Regions from separate parts of the Citrobacter koseri ATCC BAA-895 genome, predicted to be linked through region 3. Evidence: predicted binding sites of a transcription regulator. Region 3 holds the regulator's gene; each other region holds the start of a gene.
The links. The regulator Fur, encoded in region 3, represses iron uptake genes when iron is present. The targets are predictions, from matches to a motif close to ATAATAATGAGAACNACTATCAA.

Region 1 (4,247 bases), 650 kb from region 3:
CGCGCCATCTTTCATTTGCGGGCCCCAGTATTGCAGTTTGGCGTCTTTCGTTGCGCGAATGTGTTCCACCACATGCGGCGTCGCCAGAACTTTCACGTTCGGGAAGGCTTTTACAATCGGTTCCAGACCAAAATAGAAATCTGGATCGCCGGAGGTAATCACGATGGCTTTCAGCGATTTGCCGCTCTTTTTAATCATCTCGACCAGCTTTTCCCCGTCTTTGGTACTGAACTGCGCGTCGAATAAAATGGCTTCTTTAGGGCCAGAGACCAGCGTGGAAGAGACCGGGAAAATCGCGTTTTCCTGCGGATTATAAACGTCGAGTTGCAGCGGGGCGGCGAACAATGGCGCGCTAGTCAGCGACAGCAGAAGTGCCAGCGTTTTGATTTTCATTCTGAGTGACCTTATCGGCAGATGATGTTGATTTATTTACGTGGCTTATTTTAAGCAAATCTCGATCTGTTAAAATTCCTCTATCAGGACATGCTGAGTTTCATAAAACGATCGGATGGAAGGTTATGGACAGAGTGATGGCGGCAACGGTGTTTAACCATATCTGTGATTTGGGTAGCCTGAGCGCGGCTGCGCGCGCATTAGGGATCTCCAGGCCGATGGTGAGCCGTTATCTGGATGAAATGGAGAAATGGGCCGGAGCCAGACTTATTCATCGTTCGTCGCGCCGCCTGACGATCACGCCTGCCGGAGAAGACGCGTTGATGAAAACGCGAACGCTGGCGCGGCTTTCCCTGGATATTGCGGGGGCGACCGGGCGAGAGGTGCCGTCCGGCACGTTGCGCGTCGCCTGCGCCCATTTCACCGCGATGCATATTCTTGCCCCGATGCTGCCCGCTTTTTTAGCGCGTTATCCTGAATTGCGCATTGAAGTGGAGATTAATAATCAGCCTGTCAGTTTAGTGGGGGAGCGTATTGATGTGGCGATACGCATTACCGATAACCCTGAGCCAGGGACAATTGCGCGTCGGCTTGGTGACTGTGAGTCTGTGCTCTGCGCGTCTCCTGACTATCTGCATCGCTATGGCACGCCGCAGACGCCGGAGGCGCTGGCGCAACACAATTGCCTCTATTACAGCGGATTTGCTGGAAAATCCTGGCATTTTCTGGATGAGCAGGGAGAACCTATCTCCGTTGCGATCAAGGGCAACCTGAGCGCCGGAATCTCTTCACTTTTGTGTGAAGCGGCGCTGGCAGGGATGGGGATTGCGCTGGTGCCGGAAAAAGAGGCGCGAGAGGGGCTGGCGCAGGAGAAACTGGTTCGTTTGTTGCCCCATCTACAACCGCGGCAATTAGCCGTATACGGGTTATACCTTTCCCGTGAGCATCAGCCCGCCGCGCTACGCCTGTTTCTTGAGGCGGTGCAGGGCGCGATGCGCGACGGAGAGGCCTGTTCCTGACGCAGCATAAGGCGTATAAAAATTGTGCAGAAAGCAAGATCTGTTAAATACGCGATGCAAACTTATGAGAATATTCTTACACCCCTTCAAGAGCTAAGCCTGAAATGAGTGCCGGAGATAAGCGCCGGGTGGGGCAACGAACGATCGGTGTTATTCATACAATACCGATCGTTCGTTGTTAATTACTCCGTTCTTTCCGTTCTTTCTTTTTCACGTTAGTGGATTTGCTAATCCGACGGCTGTTTGAGCTATTGTTTAGCACCGTCATCGTCCGCTTTTGACCCCCATTTTTATTGATAACCCTATCTCAAAAATAGGCATTTTCGATACATATTTAATTTTTTAACCTGCCGCGCTGTTTACTCTTCTTAAATGCTTTATCTATCAATGTATTGAATAAAATAATCCATCACTGATAACCCTCGAAACAGGGTCTATGCTTAGTAAAAGTGGTCAAAAAGGGCGGTTAACCCGAATGACCCTTCTGTCAGAGGGTTGAAGTGATAATCATTATCACTAACATGGTGTTATGCCCTGGTGGCTTATTACACGAGGTGGACCTATGGAATTGCATTCAGGAACATTTAATCCAGACGATTTTGCATGGCGTGGCCTGACGCTAACGCCTGAGGCGGCGGCACATATTCGTGACCTGGTTGCGAAGCAACCCGGCATGCTTGGCGTGCGTTTAGGCGTGAAGCAGACGGGGTGCGCGGGATTTGGTTACGTGCTGGATACCGTCAGCGAGCCAGAAAAGGACGATCTGTTGTTTGAAACGGAGGGCGCGAGGTTGTACGTGCCGCTTCAGGCCATGCCGTTTATTGACGGGACAGAGGTCGATTATGTGCGCGAAGGATTAAACCAGTTATTTAAATTTCATAACCCGAAAGCCCAGAACGAATGCGGCTGTGGCGAAAGCTTCGGGGTATAGGCGGTACTATGTCTCGTAATACTGAAGCAACTGACGATGTCAAAACCTGGACCGGTGGTCCACTGAATTATAAAGAAGGCTTCTTCACCCAGTTACAGACTGACGAGCTGGCAAAAGGCATCAGCGAAGAGGTCGTGCGTGCGATTTCCGCCAAGAGAAATGAGCCGGAGTGGATGCTGGAGTTTCGCCTTAATGCGTACAAAGCCTGGCTTGAGATGGAAGAGCCGCACTGGCTGAAAGCGCACTACGATAAGCTGAATTATCAGGATTACAGTTATTACTCTGCGCCATCGTGCGGTAACTGCGATGAGACGTGCGCGTCAGAACCGGGTGCAGTACAGCAAACCGGTGCGAATGCGTTTCTCAGCAAAGAGGTGGAAGACGCCTTCGAACAGCTTGGCGTACCGGTACGTGAGGGTAAAGAGGTGGCGGTGGATGCCATTTTCGACTCCGTTTCCGTTGCCACCACCTACCGGGAAAAGCTGGCGGAACAGGGCATTATCTTCTGTTCGTTTGGCGAGGCGATTCACGATCACCCTGAGCTGGTGAAGAAATATCTGGGCACCGTGGTGCCGGGTAATGACAACTTTTTTGCTGCGCTGAACGCTGCGGTAGCGTCTGACGGCACTTTCATTTATGTGCCGAAAGGCGTTCGTTGCCCGATGGAGCTGTCGACCTATTTCCGAATCAACGCGGAAAAAACAGGGCAGTTCGAACGCACCATTCTGGTGGCGGATGAGGGCAGCTACGTCAGCTACATCGAAGGGTGTTCTGCGCCAGTGCGCGACAGCTACCAGCTGCACGCGGCGGTGGTAGAGGTGATCATCCACAAAGATGCCGAAGTAAAATATTCCACCGTGCAAAACTGGTTCCCCGGCGATAACAACACCGGCGGGATTCTGAATTTCGTCACCAAGCGCGCGCTGTGCGAAGGTGAAAACAGCAAGATGTCGTGGACGCAGTCCGAAACGGGGTCGGCTATCACCTGGAAATACCCGAGCTGCATTCTGCGCGGCGATAACTCCATCGGTGAGTTTTACTCTGTGGCGCTGACCAGCGGTCATCAGCAGGCCGACACCGGCACCAAAATGATCCACATCGGTAAGAACACCAAATCAACCATTATTTCAAAAGGGATCTCCGCCGGGAATAGCCAGAACAGCTATCGCGGGCTGGTGAAGATTATGCCGACGGCAACCAACGCCCGTAACTTTACCCAGTGCGACTCAATGCTGATTGGCGCGGACTGCGGCGCGCACACCTTCCCGTATGTCGAGTGTCGTAATAACAGCGCCCAGCTTGAGCATGAGGCGACGACGTCGCGGATCGGTGAAGATCAGCTCTTTTACTGCCTGCAACGCGGCATCAGCGAAGAGGATGCCATCTCGATGATTGTTAATGGCTTCTGTAAAGACGTCTTCTCTGAACTGCCGCTGGAATTTGCCGTTGAAGCGCAAAAATTGCTGGCAATCAGCCTTGAACACAGCGTCGGTTAAGTATTAAGGAAAGCACATGTTAAGCATTAAAGATTTACAGGTCAGTGTGGAAGATAAAGCGATTCTGCGCGGTCTGGACCTCGACGTCAGACCCGGAGAAGTGCATGCCATTATGGGGCCGAACGGTTCCGGGAAGAGTACGCTTTCCGCGACGCTGGCGGGCCGTGAAGATTATGAAGTGGTTGGCGGCTCTGTCGAATTTAAAGGCAAAGATTTACTGGAACTGTCGCCAGAGGATCGGGCGGGCGAAGGCATCTTTATGGCGTTCCAGTATCCGGTAGAAATTCCTGGCGTCAGCAACCAGTTTTTCCTGCAAACAGCGCTGAATGCCGTGCGCAGCTATCGTGGTCAGGAGTCGCTGGATCGTTTTGATTTTCAGGATCTGATGGAAGAGAAAATCGCGCTTTT
Region 2 (4,247 bases), 680 kb from region 3:
CCTGTGGGGCGCGCCGGGATACCTGTTCTTTCAGGTTGCGCGTAACCAGTGCGAAGGTCTGGCAAAAACCAAACCCGGCATGGTCATAGGCTTCCTTGGCCTGCTGGTCAACATTCCGGTGAACTATATATTCATCTACGGTCACTTCGGTATGCCGGAACTCGGCGGCGTAGGCTGCGGCGTTGCCACGGCGGCGGTCTATTGGGTGATGTTTATCGCGATGGCCTCGTATGTGAAACGTGCGCGTTCAATGCGCGATATTCGCAACGAGCGCGGATTCAGCAAGCCGGATACGGCGGTCATGAAACGTCTGGTACAGCTAGGTTTGCCGATCGCCCTGGCGCTGTTTTTTGAAGTCACCCTGTTTGCCGTGGTGGCGCTGTTGGTTTCACCGCTGGGTATTGTGGATGTCGCAGGCCACCAGATTGCCCTGAACTTCAGTTCGCTGATGTTCGTATTGCCGATGTCGCTGGCGGCTGCGGTTACCATCCGCGTGGGCTATCGACTTGGCCAGGGCTCAACGCTGGATGCCCAGACAGCCGCCAGAACCGGGCTGGGCGTCGGGGTTTGCATGGCCGTTATCACCGCAATTTTTACCGTGACGCTGCGTGAGCCTATCGCCCTGCTCTATAACGACAATCCTGAAGTGGTCACGCTCGCCGCGCAACTGATGCTGCTGGCGGCGGTGTATCAAATTTCCGATTCGATCCAGGTTATCGGCAGCGGTATTTTGCGTGGTTATAAAGATACGCGGTCGATTTTCTTTATTACCTTTACAGCTTACTGGGTGCTGGGATTACCGAGCGGTTATATCCTCGCGCTGACCGATCTGGTGGTGGATCGCATGGGACCGGCCGGGTTCTGGATGGGCTTTATTATCGGCCTGACGTCTGCGGCTATTATGATGATGCTGCGTATGCGATACCTGCAACGCCAGTCATCAGCGATTATTTTGCAGCGCGCTGCGCGATAAATCAGCAATAGCCGCCGAACGGCGGCTATTCTCTCGACATTTTGCGCGTTTCCTCTGCAATCGAGTGAAATCAGGAAGAAAATTACGTTTTCCCTCTTGCCTCATTCCGGCTCTGCCGCTAATATTCGTCCCCGTTGTCACCTGCAACATTGCGTTCATAGCTCAGTTGGTTAGAGCACCACCTTGACATGGTGGGGGTCGTTGGTTCGAGTCCAATTGAACGCACCATCCTGCGTCTGTAGCTCAGTTGGTTAGAGCACCACCTTGACATGGTGGGGGTCGATGGTTCGAGTCCATTCAGACGCACCATTCTTTATCCACACAGCACACTGTTCCCACAGCGCATTGTTCCCACAAATCTTTCCTGAATTCATGGTTTGACCGTTGTACAGACCAACAACCGCAACTGTCCCTTCACGCCTGCTGCCCTGATATTAATTATCTTACTGATTTTATTCTATTTAATAACCTGAAATTGCCGCTAACGGCAGCGTGCTCGCACGCCCAAAAATGTAAATGATAATCATTATTGTGTTGCAAATGAGAAATATTGCTAATAAGTTATTTCACGCAATTTTTCTTTTAACAATGGCAAGTGATTAATATCATGATAAAAAAGGCATATAAATTATCGCTTTTGAGTTCGCTTATTGCAGGGAGTCTGGCAATTCCTGCGGTACAGGCTGACGACATCAAAACAGCGGCAAACCAGAAAGCAGAACAAACAAACGCCAGTAACCCACCTGAGAAACAGGCTGCCCGCGACAAAGAAATAAACAGCGGCGAAACCATGGTCGTGACGGCCAAAGAACAGACGCTCCAGGCCCCCGGCGTCTCTATCATTGACAGTGAGGCCATTAAAAAACGGCCAATACAGCGCGACGTCGCTGAGATCATTCGCACCATGCCGGGCGTCAATCTCACCGGGAACTCTAACAGCGGACAACGCGGGAATAACCGCCAGATTGATATCCGCGGCATGGGGCCGGAGAACACTCTGATTCTGATTGACGGTATGCCTGTCTCCAGCCGCAACTCGGTGCGCTATGGCTGGAGCGATGAGCGCGATACCCGTGGCGACACCAACTGGGTGCCGCCAGAAATGATCGAGCGCATTGAGGTCATCCGTGGCCCGGCCGCCGCGATGTACGGCAGTGGCGCAATGGGCGGGGTCGTCAATATCATCACCAAACCGGCGACGGACGAATGGCACGGCAGTTTAAATACCTATTACAACTTTCCACAGCACAAATCCGAAGGCAGCACCAAACGCTATAACGGCAGTTTAAGCGGCGCGCTGGCGGATAATCTGACCCTGCGAGTCTACGGTAACTGGAATAAAACGCAGGCTGATGCCCAGGATATCAACGAAAACCACACGACCCCGCGTATCGGTTCTTATGCCGGTAGCTACCCCGCTGGCCGTGAAGGTTTTATCAATAAAGACATCAATTCAGCTCTGCGCTGGGAATTTATGCCGATGCAGGCGCTGGAACTGGGGGCCGGCTACAGTCGCCACGGCAACCTGTATGCCGGTGATACGCAAAACACCAACAGCAACGCGCTGGTAAAAAAATATTATGGCAAAGAAACAAACGTTCTCTACCGCCAGACGCTCAGCCTGAAATATACCGGCGCCTGGGACAGCGGCGTCACCACCAATAACTATGTGCAGTTTGAAAAAACGCGTAATACCCGCCTCAATGAAGGCCTCTCTGGCGGCATCTCGGGGATTTTCAGCCCGTCAAATGAAGGGTTCTCGACCATTTCGTTGTATGACACCAACCTGCACTCGGAAGTGAATATCCCGCTTGACCTGTGGGTTAGCCAGACGCTGACCTTTGGTGCGGAATTTAACCACCAGGCGATGAAAGATCCGTCGTCGAATACCGAATCCACCACCGGCGGGGGCTCGGTTCCGGGGATTGCCGATACCGGGCGCAGCAAATACAGCTCAGCGGATATTTACGGCATCTTTGCGGAAGATAACCTTGAACTGACGGACAGCACTCGTCTGACTCCTGCCGTTCGCTTCAACCACCAGAGTATTAGCGGCAGTAACTGGAGTCCGTCACTGAACCTCTCCCAGGAACTGGGCGGCGACTTCACGTTGAAACTGGGTATTGCCCGCGCATGGAAAGCACCAAATCTGTATCAGACCAACCCCAATTACCTGTTGTTCAGTAAAGGCCAGGGATGCTACGGCGGCGGCGCCTGCTATCTGCAAGGCAACCGCGACCTGAAAGCAGAAACCAGCGTCAATAAAGAGGTAGGGATTGAATATAATCATGATGAAGTGCAGGCCGGGCTGACCTGGTATCGCAACGACTACCATGACAAGATTGCAGCCGGTGACTCGGTTGCGGGCAAAGCCACCTCCGCAAATATTTATCAATGGGAAAACGTGCCAAAAGCCGTCGTTCAGGGGCTGGAAGGGACGTTCAATTTCCCGCTCGCCGATACGCTGAAGATGAAAAATAACTTCACCTATATCATCGAGAACAAGAATAAGAAGAGTGGAGATTACCTGTCGGTTATTCCCAAATACACCATCAACTCAACGCTGGAGTGGCAGGCCGCTAACGATCTGTCGGTGCAGGGTACGCTGACGTGGTATGGCCGCCAGAAACCGAAAAAATACACTTATCAAGGGAACCCCACTTCGGGCAGCGAAACCCGACAGGTATCGCCTTATGCGCTGGTGGGCATGAGTGCGACTTACGCGGTGACGAAATATGTGGATGTAACCGCAGGGATCGATAACCTGTTCGACAAGCGCCACTTCCGTGAAGGAAATGCCCAGACTACCGGTAACGCCACCACGGGCGCGTATCTGTGGGGAGCCGGTGCGAACACCTATAACGAACCTGGCCGCACCTACTACATGCAGGTGGGGCTACACTTCTGACGACCACCAGACTCGCATCATAGCGTAATGGCTAAGGGCGGCTTCCCGCCGCCCTCTTCACTCACTGCCCGGTTAATCGCAGCGCGCTGCCCCGGGAGTCTCCTCCGCGCTCATATTCAGTAACGCGCTCTGAAAAGAGGCGGTGAACATCGGCCCGTGCGTCAATCCCGGGTAATTCCACCAGGCAACCGCAAGCCCGTCTTTTTGCAGGGCGGAAACGGCGTCGCGGGTTTTATTCAGGATATCGGAAACCGGAGTCTGCGCATTTTTCCCCGGTGAAGCGGAACCTTCCATGAAAAATAAACGCTTATGGCAATTTTTCGCGGCATCCATTGTGGTTAACCGGGTTAACAACGAGGAATTGTC
Region 3 (4,247 bases):
GCACAAAACCTGCACAATAATTCTCCCATCGTCCTCGTTCACGGTTTGTTTGGCAGCCTGGACAACCTCGGCGTGCTGGCGCGCGACCTGGTGACCGATCACGATATCATTCAGGTTGATATGCGCAACCACGGTCTCTCCCCTCGCGATCCGGTGATGGACTACCCGGCAATGGCGCAAGACTTACTGGATACCATTGATGCCGAAGGCATTGAGAAAGCCACCTTTATCGGCCACTCCATGGGCGGTAAAGCGGTAATGGCGCTCACCGCGCTGGCGCCGGAGCGTATTGACCAGTTGGTCGCGATCGACATCGCGCCGGTCGATTACCACGTTCGCCGCCACGATGAAATCTTCGCCGCCATCAATGCCGTCACCGACGCGGGCGCCGAAACCCGTCAACAGGCCGCCACCGTTATGCGTCAACATCTGCAAGAAGAAGGCGTCATCCAGTTTCTGCTGAAATCGTTTATCGACGGCGAATGGCGCTTTAACGTACCGGTGTTGTGGGAACAGTATCCACATATTGTGGGCTGGGAGACCATTCCAGCCTGGGATCGCCCGGTGTTGTTTATCCCCGGCGGCAACTCGCCTTATGTGACCGAAGCATATCGTCACGATCTGCTGGCGCAGTTCCCTCAGGCGCGGGCGCACGTCATCGCCGGAGCGGGCCACTGGGTTCACGCGGAAAAACCCGATGCGGTGCTGCGCGCCATTCGTCGCTATCTGGCAGATAAGGCCAACTGATTAAAAACTCAGCGTCCGCGCGCGATTACGTCCGCGGGCGTTGGCGTGTCTGCCTTGCTGATGTATGATGGCGCGCTATCCATCCGGGCAGACGCCTGGCTGATTGTTTCCCCGAAGTCACCAAAATCATGGCCAAAGAACAAACGGACCGTACGACATTAGATCTGTTCGCACACGAGCGTCGCCCGGGACGACCCAAAACCAATCCGCTTTCGCGTGATGAACAGCTGCGCATTAATAAGCGTAACCAGCTAAAACGCGACAAAGTACGTGGCCTTAAGCGTGTCGAACTGAAACTCAACGCTGAGGCTGTCGATGCGCTGAACGAGCTGGCCGAATCCCGCAATATGAGCCGTAGCGAACTCATCGAAGAGATGCTGATGACTCAACTGGCAGCGCTGCGCGGCCAGGGCGTAGTCTGAAAAACTGCTCAATATCATAAATCATGTAGCACAGAGTGCAGTCCCGCGTGATTGCTGTTTCCGCATGCCTGACTGTTCTGCTATGATTGCCCTTATCTGCGGGCAATACGCCACCACCATTTCAATAAGTTTCAAGAGGTTATTTTACTCATGGCAATCACTGGCATCTTTTTCGGCAGCGACACCGGTAATACCGAAAATATCGCAAAAATGATTCAAAAACAGCTTGGTAAAGACGTTGCCGATGTGCATGACATTGCGAAAAGCAGCAAAGAGGACCTGGAAGGGTACGACATCCTGCTGCTGGGCATCCCGACCTGGTACTACGGTGAAGCGCAATGTGACTGGGATGACTTCTTCCCGACTCTCGAAGAGATTGATTTTAACGGTAAACTGGTGGCGCTGTTCGGCTGCGGCGACCAGGAAGATTACGCAGAATATTTCTGCGACGCGTTAGGCACCATCCGCGACATCATTGAGCCGCGCGGCGCGACCATCGTCGGTCACTGGCCAACGGCGGGCTACCATTTTGAAGCGTCCAAAGGTCTGGCTGACGACGATCACTTTGTTGGTCTGGCTATCGACGAAGACCGTCAGCCTGAACTGACCGCAGATCGCGTTGAAAAATGGGTTAAACAGATTTCCGGCGAACTGCACCTCGACGAAATCATTAACGCCTGATTTTGTGCGGCGCAGAAAAGCATCTGCGTCGCATCAATAGATAAAACCAATTAAAATAATTGCTACAAATTTGTAACTTTCTTGCCTGACCCTGTACAATGTCCGGGTGTTATTCTGGTATTGCACAGTGTGTTTGTTGGCGATACCTCGTTTTTATTAACAATATTTGCCGGAGGCTTGCAGTTTTCATTTAGGCGTGGCAGTTCTATAATGAAACGCATGATCTCAAGTGCAATTTCTGTCACTTCTTTGTTTGAAGTGAATCGTTTAGCAACAGGACAGATTCCGCATGACTGACAACAATACCGCATTAAAGAAGGCTGGCCTGAAAGTAACGCTTCCTCGTTTAAAAATTCTGGAAGTTCTTCAGGAACCGGATAACCATCACGTCAGTGCGGAAGATTTATATAAACGTCTGATCGACATGGGTGAAGAGATTGGGCTGGCGACCGTGTACCGTGTGCTGAACCAGTTTGATGACGCCGGTATCGTAACCCGCCACAATTTTGAAGGCGGTAAATCCGTTTTTGAGCTGACCCAACAGCATCATCACGATCACCTTATTTGCCTCGATTGTGGCAAAGTGATCGAATTCAGTGATGATTCTATCGAAGCGCGCCAGCGTGAGATTGCGGCTAAGCATGGCATTCGTTTGACGAACCACAGCCTCTATCTCTACGGCCACTGCGCTGAAGGCGATTGCCGGGAAGACGAGCACGCGCACGACGCGAAGTAATGTGAACCCTCCTAAAAAGCCAACCGACCGGTTGGCTTTTTTTATGCCTCCGACCCGGTAGCGGCCTTAAAAAACGCAAACGGGCGGAGAGAACTCTCCGCCCGCCATTAACCCGCCCTGCTTTTATTTGGCGCTATTTTTGCTGCGAATTTCCTGCCAGATTTTGTCGCAATCGGCGGTCACCGCCTGATCGTTCCCCGTACGCGTAGCCTGAATGCACTGCTGGTAATCCAGTATGCGCACGCTCTCTTCTGTAGCAAACTGCTTGTGCTGGTCATCTTTCTTCAGCACGTTCAGTACACTCTGACAGGCCTCAATTTTCTCTGGCGAACCTTGCGCCGTATTGATGCAGGCGCTATATGCCTCTTTTAACTGACTGTCTTCTTTCGGCGCGGTTGGCTGCGCGCAGGCCACCAGTCCCGATGCCATCATGGCGATGAGTAACAGTTTTTTCATATCAGTGTCCTCAACGTTGCGGCAGACAAATCGCCTGCCGCAACGAGCATCAGAAAATAGTGAACGGAGCGATAACCATGAACTTCACGTCACGTTCATCCTGGAAGATGTTGCCGTAACCGCCGCCCCAGCTTGGGATGTTGGAGTGGTTGTCATATTCCGTGAAGTGCAGTTTAAACATGGTGCCTTTGGCACGGCCTTCCTGTAGGGTGTAGACCGCATCAAGGCTGTAAGAAGACTCTTCAATGGTACGGTTTTTGTCATAGTACGCATCCGGGGTAATCTGCCAGGTTGATGGCTTCGCGTCCCAGGCGTAAACGTATGACGCCCCCACTGCCCAGCCCGGCAGGTTCCAGTTTTTCAGATCGTACATCGCACCGAAGAAGACGGCTTTTTCGCCGTTGGCGTTAAAGTCTGAGCGGTTATCCCACCAGATATCCAGACGACCGTTTGAGGATGCGTAAGTTGGCGTCATACGTTGCAGGAAGTAACCTTGTTGACCGTCCGCCTTAACCCAGGTCCCTTCCAGGCGCAAATCGACGACTTCGGCCACTTTGTAACCGAAAGTCAGCGCCTGCAACCAGGCGGTGCCGTCATAAATATCGTTTACGCTGCGATCATCAACTTTGTCGCGCGCACCATAGAACTGATAGCTGGTGGTGAACGGGTTGCCGCCCAAATCAAATTTGTAGCTGGCTTTAGCAAAATACTGGTCGACATACCCTTCTGACTGACCAAATGCCGCTTCCAGCACGAGGTCATTTTTGAAATCGTATTTAGCACCGATAGAATGGAGGTAATCCACTTTGGTCTTTTTATCGGCCTGATAGAATTTATCAACATCGGTGTGCCACGGCGCTTTATATTGGTTGGCCCACATATAGGAGAAACTCAGCGCGCCCGCATCACCGTAGTCAAAATTCGCTCCGGCTTCCGCACCCTGATAAGTACCCGGCATAAAGCTCCAGTGCGGCGCTAACAGCGTCTGACCGGTCGGCTGGATATACCCCGCACGCGCCCAGGTTGGCCCGTACTTAAATTTTGCCGCGGCTTTATAAAGGCTGATCCCGCTCTTATCGCCAGAATAATCTTCATCGTAACCTTTATTCTTTTTCGAGAAGGCGATTTCGTTGGGGTGTCCGCTGTCGCCGTTTTCCGCCATTTCTATCGCGGTAAATGCCGCGATATCCAGACCGAACATATCA

Region 1: a site for Fur is predicted at 1,913-1,935, ahead of sufA (Fe-S cluster assembly scaffold SufA). Genes of this name have one in related genera too.
Region 2: a site for Fur is predicted at 1,484-1,506, ahead of CKO_RS07175 (TonB-dependent siderophore receptor). Genes of this name have one in related genera too.

The regions. Positions count from the first base shown of each region.
Region 1 is NC_009792.1:1,640,103-1,644,349, reverse strand. It holds gene CKO_RS07330 (Vmh family MBL fold metallo-hydrolase) at 1-393, opposite strand, end outside; gene CKO_RS07325 (LysR family transcriptional regulator) at 519-1,412, shown strand; gene sufA (Fe-S cluster assembly scaffold SufA) at 1,975-2,343, shown strand; gene sufB (Fe-S cluster assembly protein SufB) at 2,352-3,839, shown strand; gene sufC (Fe-S cluster assembly ATPase SufC) at 3,856-4,247, shown strand, end outside.
Region 2 is NC_009792.1:1,611,323-1,615,569, forward strand. It holds gene mdtK (multidrug efflux MATE transporter MdtK) at 1-973, shown strand, start outside; tRNA gene CKO_RS07165 (tRNA-Val) at 1,125-1,201, shown strand; tRNA gene CKO_RS07170 (tRNA-Val) at 1,206-1,282, shown strand; gene CKO_RS07175 (TonB-dependent siderophore receptor) at 1,581-3,881, shown strand; gene CKO_RS07180 (alpha/beta hydrolase) at 3,954-4,247, opposite strand, start outside.
Region 3 is NC_009792.1:2,291,980-2,296,226, forward strand. It holds gene ybfF (esterase) at 1-747, shown strand, start outside; gene ybfE (LexA regulated protein) at 876-1,169, shown strand; gene fldA (flavodoxin FldA) at 1,320-1,850, shown strand; gene fur (ferric iron uptake transcriptional regulator) at 2,140-2,586, shown strand; gene chiQ (ChiQ/YbfN family lipoprotein) at 2,710-3,042, opposite strand; gene chiP (chitoporin ChiP) at 3,092-4,247, opposite strand, start outside.